DNA from 4 places in the Streptomyces sp. NPDC046939 genome. Region 1 is predicted to be linked to each of the others. Evidence: riboswitches for the same ligand, from Rfam matches in the RefSeq annotation. Region 1 holds a riboswitch; each other region holds the start of a gene.
The links. Region 1 has a riboswitch for cobalamin ahead of ABZ877_RS16105 (ABC transporter substrate-binding protein). Riboswitches for the same ligand answer to the same signal wherever they lie in the genome.

Region 1 (2,191 bases):
GTCCCAGAGGGTGATCCGGTCGGCGGCCACGGCGAGGACCCAGTAGGGGCGCTGCGCGGCGTCGGCGGCGACGAGGTTGCGGGTGAGGAAGGTGTCCGCGAGCACGACGCGCTCGGGCACGGTCCGGTCGACGAGCCACGCCTGGTGCTCGCCGGGCGCCGCGAAGACCAGGAGGCCGTCACGGACGTACGCGAGGTCGATCTCGGCCACCGCGGCCTCCAGCTCGGCGACCACCTCGTCCCGGCGCTCCTCGGTCACGCCGGGGTCCGTGTCGAGCTGGCGCACGGCCTCGCGGACGAGGTTGTCGAGGCGGACGGGGTCCTGCGCGTTGGCGGGCTGCGTCCGGTGGGTGGGCATGGTCAGGGAGACGGCCGGGTAGGGCCGCGGCGCGCGCAGGTCCCGCAGGATCACCGGGTTCAACGAGGAGTGCATGCCTGAGTGCCCTTCTGCCGACGCCACGCCTTCGGTTGCCACCACGCTTCCCATGCTGGGCGCGGGCGGGCATGACCGCCATTCTTGGCGCGACGAGACGTGTGGCCGGTCCGGCGGGGGCGGTGAACGATGGTGGGGGGGGCCGGGCAGGCCCGTGATACGTTCCGTAAGCCAGTCGTACCTTTGTGCGTTTTCGAACGCGTACGGGTCAGGGAATCCGGTGGAAGTCCGGAGCTGACGCGCAGCGGTGAGGGGGACGGGCGGGGCCACTGCCACTGAGCCGCGTGCCGGTTCGGGAAGGCGCTCCGCCAGGACGATCCCGAGTCCGAAGACCTGCTGGCGGCCTCCGGACCGGCATCCGGCCGGGGGTGAACCGTAGGCCGGCTCCGCGTATGGGCCCTGGACGCTTAAGGAACACCCGTGCCCTTCGCACGTCGACTCCGCCCCCTCGCACCGCTGCTCGCGGGCGCCTTCCTCCTCACCGCGTGCGGCAGCGGCGGCGCGGGCCCGGCCGGCACCGCCAAGGGTGCCGACGCCGCCGTCACGCTCGACAACTGCGGCGCGAAGGTCCGCGTCGCGCACACCCCGCGCCGCGCCGTCGCCCTGGACCAGGGAGCGGCGGAGATCATGCTCTCCCTCGGCCTCGCGGACCGGATGGCGGGGACGGCGACCTGGACCGACCCGGTGCTCAAGGGGCTGGAGAAGGCGAACGCCCAGGTGCCTCGGCTCGCCGACCGCTACCCCTCCTTCGAGAAGGTCCTCGACGCCGAGCCGGACTTCGTCGCCGCCTCCTTCCAGTACACGCTCGGCAAGGGCGGCGTCGCACCGCGCGAGAAGTTCGGGGAGCTCGGCGTGCCCGCCTACCTCTCCCCCAGCGACTGCGCGGGCAAGGACAACAGCGGCGACGGCGACGGGGTGCGTACCAGCGCGCTGACCATGGACACCGTCTACGGCGAGATCCGCGACCTGGCGCGGATCTTCGACGTGAGGGAGCGCGGCGAGAAGCTCGTCGCGCGGCTCAAGTCCCGTGTCGCCGAGGCGAGGGCGGGGGTCGACGGCCACGGCGTGAGCGTCCTGTACTGGTTCGCCAACTCCGACTCGCCCTACATGGCCGGGTGTTGCGGCGCGCCCGGCATCGTCACCAAGGAGCTGGGCGTGCGCAACGTCTTCGACGACACGCGCGAGGAGTGGCCGCAGATCAACTGGGAGACGGTCGCGGACCGCGACCCGGACGTCCTGGTCATCGGTGATCTGACGCGCCGCTCGCAGTCCGCCGAGTCCGCCGCGCAGAAGATCGGGTTCCTGGAGTCCGACCCGGTCACCAGGAACATGACGGCCGTACGGAAGGAGCGGTACGTGCTGCTCAGCGGGCAGGCCCTGAACCCCACCATCCGGACCGTCGAGGGCGTGGAGAAGGTGGCCGCCGCGCTGCGCGAGTTCGGCCTGGACACGTGAGACACGTGAGCGCGGCGGTGATCCGGCCCGCCCTCTGCTGGGCGGCGGGCCTGGCGGTGCTCTGCGCGTCGGTCGCCGTCGCCATCACGATCGGCCCCGCGCACATCCGCGTGGCCGACGTGTGGTCGGCGGTCGGTGCCCGCCTGGGCTGGGGCACCTCGGACCTCTCCCCGATCCGCGACGGCATCGTGTGGAACCTGCGGCTGCCACGCACCCTGCTCGCGGCGGTCTGCGGCGCGGGGCTCGCGGTCTGCGGCACGGTGTTGCAGGCGCTGCTGCGCAACCCCCTCGCCGACCCGTTCGT
Region 2 (2,191 bases), on a different contig from region 1:
GGATCCAGTGCGCCAGGTTGAGGTTGTGGGTGCGGCGCGCGTCCTCGCCGGTGTTGTCGCGCAGCTCCAGGAACTCCTCGATGTCCGAGTGCCAGGTCTCCAGGTAGACGGCGGCGGCGCCCTTGCGGCGGCCACCCTGGTTCACGGCGGCGACCGAGGCGTCGAGGGTCTTCAGGAACGGGACGATGCCGTTGGAGTGCCCGTTGGTGCCCCGGATCAGCGAACCCCGGCTGCGGACGCGGCTGTACGAGAGCCCGATGCCGCCGGCGTGCTTGGAGAGGCGGGCCACTTGGTGGTAGCGGTCGTAGATCGAGTCCAGCTCGTCCAGCGGGGAGTCCAGCAGATAGCAGCTCGACATCTGGGGGTGGCGGGTGCCGGAGTTGAAGAGGGTGGGCGAGGACGGCAGGTAGTCCAGGCGGCTCATCAGGCCGTACAGGTCGGCGACCTCGTCCAGGGCGCGTACGGAGTCGTCCTCGGCCAGACCGGCGGCCACGCGCAGCATGAAGTACTGCGGCGTCTCGACGACCTTGCGGGTGATCGGGTGGCGCAGGAGGTAGCGGCTGTACAGGGTGCGCAGGCCGAAGTAGCCGAAGCGGTCGTCGGCGCCGGTGTCGACGAGCGCGTCGAGCCGTGCCGTGTGGACGCGGGTGAACTCGGCGGTGCGGTCGGCGATCAGGCCCTCGCGGTGGCCGACCGCGATCGAGGCGGTGAAGGAGGTGACGCCCTGCGAGGCGGCCTCGGCGGCGATCGTGCGCGTGAGCAGGCGCGCGGCGAGCCGGGAGTAGACCGGGTCCTCGGAGATCAGCCCCGCCGCGGCCTCCGTGGCGAGCTCGCGCAGCTCGGCCTCGTCGGCGCGGGCGCTGCGGCCGCGCAGCGCGGCGGCGGCGACCCGGCCGGGGTCGGCGCCGGTGAGGTCGGAGGTCAGCTCGGTCAGGGTGCGCAGCAGCGCGGTGCCCGGGGCGTCTTGCTCCGCTGCGGCTGAGACCGGTTCGGCGGGCGGCGCGATGGTCACGTGGGGGCTCTCCCTCGCTCGGCTCGGGGCCCGGCGGGGAGGAGTGGCTCGGGCGCCCGCACGCACGGCGGCACCCTCGTCACCGGCCCATTCCGCGAGGCCCGGACGTCGTCACCACCCGCGCCGGACGGCTCGGGTGGGCTGCGGCAGGTCGTCGGACTCACGCGGGCGCGCCCTGAATGCGCGCTACGTACACCGTTGCGGGACAGCTCCGGATTCGCACCGGATTCCCCTGCGGCTGCAGCGAGAGCGAGCATACATGTTGTGCCGGGTGGGAGGGGCGGCCCCATATGTTGTGTCGCCCCGGGCGAGCCGAGGTGCCGGGGGTCGCGAGGTGGGGGCCGTCGCTGGGTGGGGCGCGGGGTCGTGGTGCCCGGGGTTGTCACGTCGCCGTGCGCGGGGTCGTGGTGCCCGGGGTTGTCGCGTCGGCGTGCGCGGCTCGGGGCGGTCCGGCACTCGATCGGCACGCGCGCGTGGCTGCGAACGACGGGCCTGCGCGAGTGAAGCGGCCCGTCGCTGTGTGGCGTGGGGCGGTTCCGGCCCGGCGCCCGTTGCTCGCGCCGGCGGTATCTGCGCTCGGGCGCGAACGACGGGCCCTGCGTTCGCCGCTCCGTGGTGCAGGGCGGCCCCGGCCCCTGTTGTCTGCGGCGCCCTCGGTGGCGCCGTTCGGCGTTGTCGGGGTGGCGCCTTCAGGGCCGTACGGCCCGTGGGAGGGTCGGCACGCGCGCGTGGATATGGCGAACGGGCCCCTCCAGGAGTGGAGAGGCCCGTTCCGAGTGACGTACGACTTGGTCAGTGGCCGGAGCCCGCTCCGACCACCGGCGGGAGGTCCGTCTGGACGCCCTTGTCGCCCGCGTCGGCGGTGTAGTCGCCGGGGGACGTCTCGTCGATGCCCTCGGGAGCCTTCGCGGCCTTCAGGACGAAGGTCAGGACGACCGTCACGATCACGTTCAGGACGAACGCGGTCAGGCCGATGTACCCGATCTCCCCGATGCCGGGGATCTCCTTCGAGGACCCGCCGAAGTGCTTCTGCGTCGGCGAGGCCACCCCGTACGCGGCGAGCGTGCCGTACACCATGCCGACCGCCCAGCCCGCGATCAGCGCCCACCGGTGGAGCCAGCGGGTGAACAGGCCGCCGACGAGCGCCGGCATGGTCTGCAGGATCCAGATGCCGCCAAG
Region 3 (2,191 bases), on a different contig from region 1:
AGCGAGGGCACGGGAGGCTCTGCTGAGAAGTATCCCCAGTGGGGACGGTGGAGTATGCGGGCCGGTCGACCCTCCTCCGAGGGCCGAACGGCCCGCTTCCGCGCGCCCCCCTGTGCGCCCTGGTCACGCCAGGCCCACCAGCCCGCCGCTAACCACCCTCGGCGACCCGCGCCGACCAGCGCTGCTCGACCCGGGCCAGGTGCCAGTAGGCGAGCGCCGCCGCCCACACCGCGACGAACAGGCCGACGATGACGTAGCCCACGTTGTCGAGGTCGAGGCCGGCGATCCAGCCGGTCACGGCGTCCGTCAGGGCGAGCTTCTCGTGCAGGACGCCGACCAGCTCGATCGTGCCGATGAAGAACGCGACCGCGATGGAGAGCCCGGTGATCGTGAGGTTGTAGAACACCTTGCGCACCGGGTTGGAGAACGCCCACTGGTACGCGAAGTTCATGAACGTGCCGTCCAGGGTGTCGAACAGGCTCATGCCCGCCGCGAAGAGCAGGGGCAGGCACAGGATCGCGTACCAGGGGAGGCCGGCGGCCGCTCCGCTGCCCGCCATCACCATCAGCGTCACCTCGGTCGCCGTGTCGAAGCCGAGGCCGAAGAGGAAGCCCAGCGGGTACATCTGGCCGGGGCGGGTGATGGACCTGGTGAAGCGGCCGAGGACGCGGTTCATGAAGCCCCGCGAATCCAGGTGCGCTTCCAGCTCCCGCTCGTCGTACGTGCCCTCGCGCATCGCCCGGAAGACCCGGAGGATGCCGACGAGCGCCACCAGGTTGAGCGCCGCGATCAGGTACAGGAAGGTGCCCGACACCGTCGTGCCGACGACGCCGAGGACCTGGTGGGTGCGGGACTCGTCGTTCAGCAGCGTTCCGGCGAGCGCCGCGCCGCCCGCCACCAGCGCCGCCATCGCCACGACCACGCTGGAGTGGCCGAGCGCGAACCAGAACCCGACCGAGACGGGCCGCTTGCCGTCCGCCATCAGCTTGCGGGTCGTGTTGTCGATCGCCGCGATGTGGTCGGCGTCGAACGCGTGCCGCATTCCGAGCGTGTACGCGGTGACGCCGAGGCCGATGCCGAACGCCTTGTCCCCGACCTCGTAGTGCTCGGGGACGACCAGCAGGAACAGCACGCCGAACGCGACGACGTGCAGCGCCGCGATCACCGCCAGGAGGCCCGCCGTACGGACGGTGTCCTCCCGGCGCCAGCGGAAGGGAGAGGGGTTCCCGGGCAGGGTCATGCCTTGATCACGCTCCAGCACCTCGTGGATCACTTCGTGAGATGCCGTGGCCGGTCTCCTGGCTTACGGGCATGCGCCGCCGCTCCTGCCTTCCCAGCCGCCCGGAGGCGGCCAGTGGCCTGGTGGAACGGCGTGCTCCGCACCGGCCCGAGGGCGGTACGGAACCCGATCACAGTGGCGAGGGCCGCTCCGGACTTGACCCCTGGGGGCCGTCACCGGTCTTCCCGAGCACCACGGCCCGCCCACCTTAGAGGACGGGCTCCGCGGCGCCTCGGGCGGCTACCCCTCCCGGCGTTCGCGCGCCCGCCGGATCTCCTCGTACGCCTTGTCCCGGCCCTCCCAGTGCGAGCCCTCCACGGACTTGCCGGGCTCCAGGTCCTTGTAGACCTCGAAGAAGTGGGTGATCTCCAGGCGGTCGAACTCGGGGAGGTCCTCGATGTCCTGGGTCTCCGCGTGGCGCGGGTCGTGCGCGGGCACGCACAGGATCTTCTCGTCCGGTCCCTTCTCGTCGCTCATCACGAACATGCCGATGGCCCGGCACTCGATGACGCAGCCGGGGAACGTCGCGTCGCCGGTCAGCACGAGCGCGTCCAGCGGGTCGCCGTCGCCGCCGAGGGTGCCTTGTACGTAGCCGTAGTCCGCGGGGTACTGGGTCGAGGTGAACAGCATCCGGTCGAGCCGGATCCGCCCGAGTTCATGGTCCATCTCGTACTTGTTCCGGGAGCCCTGCGGGATCTCCACGATCACGTCGAACGCGTCGCCGCGCGTCTCGCTGCCGCCCAATGTGGCCTCCTTGCCGCATTGCCGCCCGCTCGAATTGCCACCGAGTGTGCGCCGCGCGGGCCGGGGGCGGAACCCCTCAGACGGCGGGGGCGATGGGGAAGACGAGTTCAGGACGGTCCCATGCGACGGCCGGGGGACGGGCGGGCGCCGTGCCGGTGCGCAGCGCCC
Region 4 (2,191 bases), on a different contig from region 1:
ATGTCGCGCTCGGCAGCGGCGTCCAGCGGCACGTGCAGCAGGGAGCAGGAGGCGGCGACATCGACGCGGTCGGCGAGCCCGAGGAGGGTGCCGAGGGTGGACAGCGACTTGTGCAGGTCGTTGATCCAGATGTTGCGGCCGTTGACGATACCGGCGACCAGGCGCTTGCCGGGCAGCCCGCCGACGGCGGCCAGGGCGTCCAGGTTGGCGGCGGCGGCCTCCGTGAAGTCTAGCGCCAGCCCTTCGACCGGTGCCTTGGCAAGGACGGGAAGGGCGTTGCCAAGCCGGTCGAAGTAGGAGGCGACGAGCAGCTTGGGCCGGTCGGTGAGGACGCCGAGGTCGCGGTAGGCACGCTCGGCCGCGTTCAGCTCGGCCGGGGTGCGGTCCTGCACGAGGGCGGGCTCGTCCAGCTGGACCCACTCGGCGCCCGCCGCGCGCAGGTCGGCGATCACCTCGGCGTACACGGGAAGCAGCCGGTCCAGGAGAGTGAGCGGCTCGAAGTCGGCCGGCACGCCGGGTGCGGGCTTGGCGAGCAGGAGGTATGTGACGGGGCCGACCAGCACGGGCCGTGCGGTCAGGCCCTGGGCGAGGGCTTCTTTCAGCTCGGCGACCTGCTTGGTGGAGTCGGCCGTGAAGACGGTGTCGGGGCCCAGTTCGGGGACCAGGTAGTGGTAGTTGGTGTCGAACCACTTGGTCATCTCCAGCGGAGCGACCTCTTGGGTACCGCGGGCCATCGCGAAGTAGCCGTCCGTAGCGTTCGCCGCGACGGCGGCGCGGTGTCGCTCGGGGATGGCTCCCACCATGACGGTGGTGTCGAGGACGTGGTCGTAGTACGAGGAGTCGCCGGTGGGTACCTCGTGGATGCCGGCGCCGGCGAGGTGCTGCCAGTTGCTGCGCCGGAGCTCGGCGGCGGTGTCCCGGAGGGCGTCAGCGGTGACGGTGCCCTTCCAGTAGCCCTCGATGGCCTTCTTCAGTTCACGGTTCTGGCCCTGGCGGGGGTAGCCGTACACGGTGGCCCGTGCTGCCGCGGCTGCGGACTTCGATGTCACGGAGATCTCCTTCGCGAGATGAATTTCCCTGGTGATGGGACGAGAGCGCGAAGGGAATGACGAACCGGACGGCCACGACCCCGCGCGGCAAAAGCACGGTCGTACCGTCTGGTGTGTACGCCGACCCGCCCTCGAGGTCACCGGGATGTCCGCGCACGGAATGGTCCGCACGCGGGCAGTTGGCAGGTCTTCGGACTCGCGGGCACGCCCTCCATGACGGAGGACACCTACTGGCCGTCGCTTCCCGGGTCCGGTACGTCGGACCCAGTGCGTGTGACGGCGGTCGTTCTCGCTCACCGCTGCGGGGCAGTCCCGGATTCCCACCGGGTTCCCTCTTACGACACCCCGCCTGGCGGACGGGGCGAACCAGCTGCTGCGGTCAGCCTACGGGGTGGCGCCGCGAAAGGAAGAGCACCGTCCAGAATCCGGAAGGTGAGGAAGAGCGTGCCGAAAGAGGTACAGCGAAGAGCGGGAAGCGCCGCACTCGCACTTCCCGCCCTTTCCCAGTCGCGCCGCGCGGGCCCCTCACCCCTGCGGCGGTGCGAGCCCCTCAGCCCTGGTCGCGGGGCGTGGAGAGATTCGCGGAACTCGTCGTGGAGGGAATCGGCGATCGAGGCGACGGTGTCCAGGCCGATCAAGTCGGCGAGCTTCAGCGGACCCACAGGGTGGGCGCAGCCCAGTTCCATGCCCGCGTCGATGTCAGCGCTGTGGCGAACCCGGACTCCGCCATCCGCCCGGCGCCGTGGGCCAGGGCGGGCCTCGGCCAGCCCCTTCCCCGCGCACCCGAGCGCCGAATCGGCCGCGGTGGGGATCGGGGATGCGATGCGGGGTGCGGAGGGGCGGAACACTTGGCCGGGTCCTTGGTCCAGCGTGGGGCAGACCAGGCTCAGGCCGCCATCAAGCGGCCCAGATTGCGTGACTTGCACTGGAGGGCGGCTGCCCAAGCCTCCTCAGAGGAAACCGGGGCCGCCGGGACCTGAACATCGTTGAGACCGCCGTTTCCTGCTGGCTGCCAGTTCACCGCGATCCCTGCCCTTCCCGCCAGGACCAGCATCGTGGCGGTGGTACTCAGCACGTCCGGGACGCCCCAATGGGCCATGAGCACCAGGATCAGACCGTCGACGACGAAGCCGGGACGCGGC

Region 2: it holds a riboswitch for cobalamin, as region 1 does, so the genes downstream of both, ABZ877_RS04795 (ribonucleoside-diphosphate reductase subunit alpha) here and ABZ877_RS16105 (ABC transporter substrate-binding protein) in region 1, are expected to answer to the same signal.
Region 3: it holds a riboswitch for cobalamin, as region 1 does, so the genes downstream of both, ABZ877_RS03775 (HoxN/HupN/NixA family nickel/cobalt transporter) here and ABZ877_RS16105 (ABC transporter substrate-binding protein) in region 1, are expected to answer to the same signal.
Region 4: it holds a riboswitch for cobalamin, as region 1 does, so the genes downstream of both, metE (5-methyltetrahydropteroyltriglutamate--homocysteine S-methyltransferase) here and ABZ877_RS16105 (ABC transporter substrate-binding protein) in region 1, are expected to answer to the same signal.

Annotation. Positions count from the first base shown of each region.
Region 1 is NZ_JBEYWV010000013.1:16,196-18,386, reverse strand. It holds gene ABZ877_RS16110 (chemotaxis protein) at 1-432, opposite strand, end outside; cobalamin riboswitch at 591-788, shown strand; gene ABZ877_RS16105 (ABC transporter substrate-binding protein) at 853-1,887, shown strand; gene ABZ877_RS16100 (iron chelate uptake ABC transporter family permease subunit) at 1,884-2,191, shown strand, end outside.
Region 2 is NZ_JBEYWV010000003.1:168,556-170,746, reverse strand. It holds gene ABZ877_RS04795 (ribonucleoside-diphosphate reductase subunit alpha) at 1-1,012, opposite strand, end outside; cobalamin riboswitch at 1,140-1,276, opposite strand; gene mctP (monocarboxylate uptake permease MctP) at 1,805-2,191, opposite strand, start outside.
Region 3 is NZ_JBEYWV010000002.1:327,973-330,163, forward strand. It holds gene ABZ877_RS03775 (HoxN/HupN/NixA family nickel/cobalt transporter) at 149-1,240, opposite strand; cobalamin riboswitch at 1,271-1,491, opposite strand; gene ABZ877_RS03780 (inorganic diphosphatase) at 1,520-2,023, opposite strand; gene ABZ877_RS03785 (GNAT family N-acetyltransferase) at 2,100-2,191, opposite strand, start outside.
Region 4 is NZ_JBEYWV010000006.1:1,426-3,616, forward strand. It holds gene metE (5-methyltetrahydropteroyltriglutamate--homocysteine S-methyltransferase) at 1-1,049, opposite strand, end outside; cobalamin riboswitch at 1,213-1,435, opposite strand; partial or broken gene ABZ877_RS08345 (3-hydroxyacyl-CoA dehydrogenase family protein) at 1,613-1,782, opposite strand; partial or broken gene ABZ877_RS08350 (TetR/AcrR family transcriptional regulator) at 2,125-2,191, opposite strand, start outside.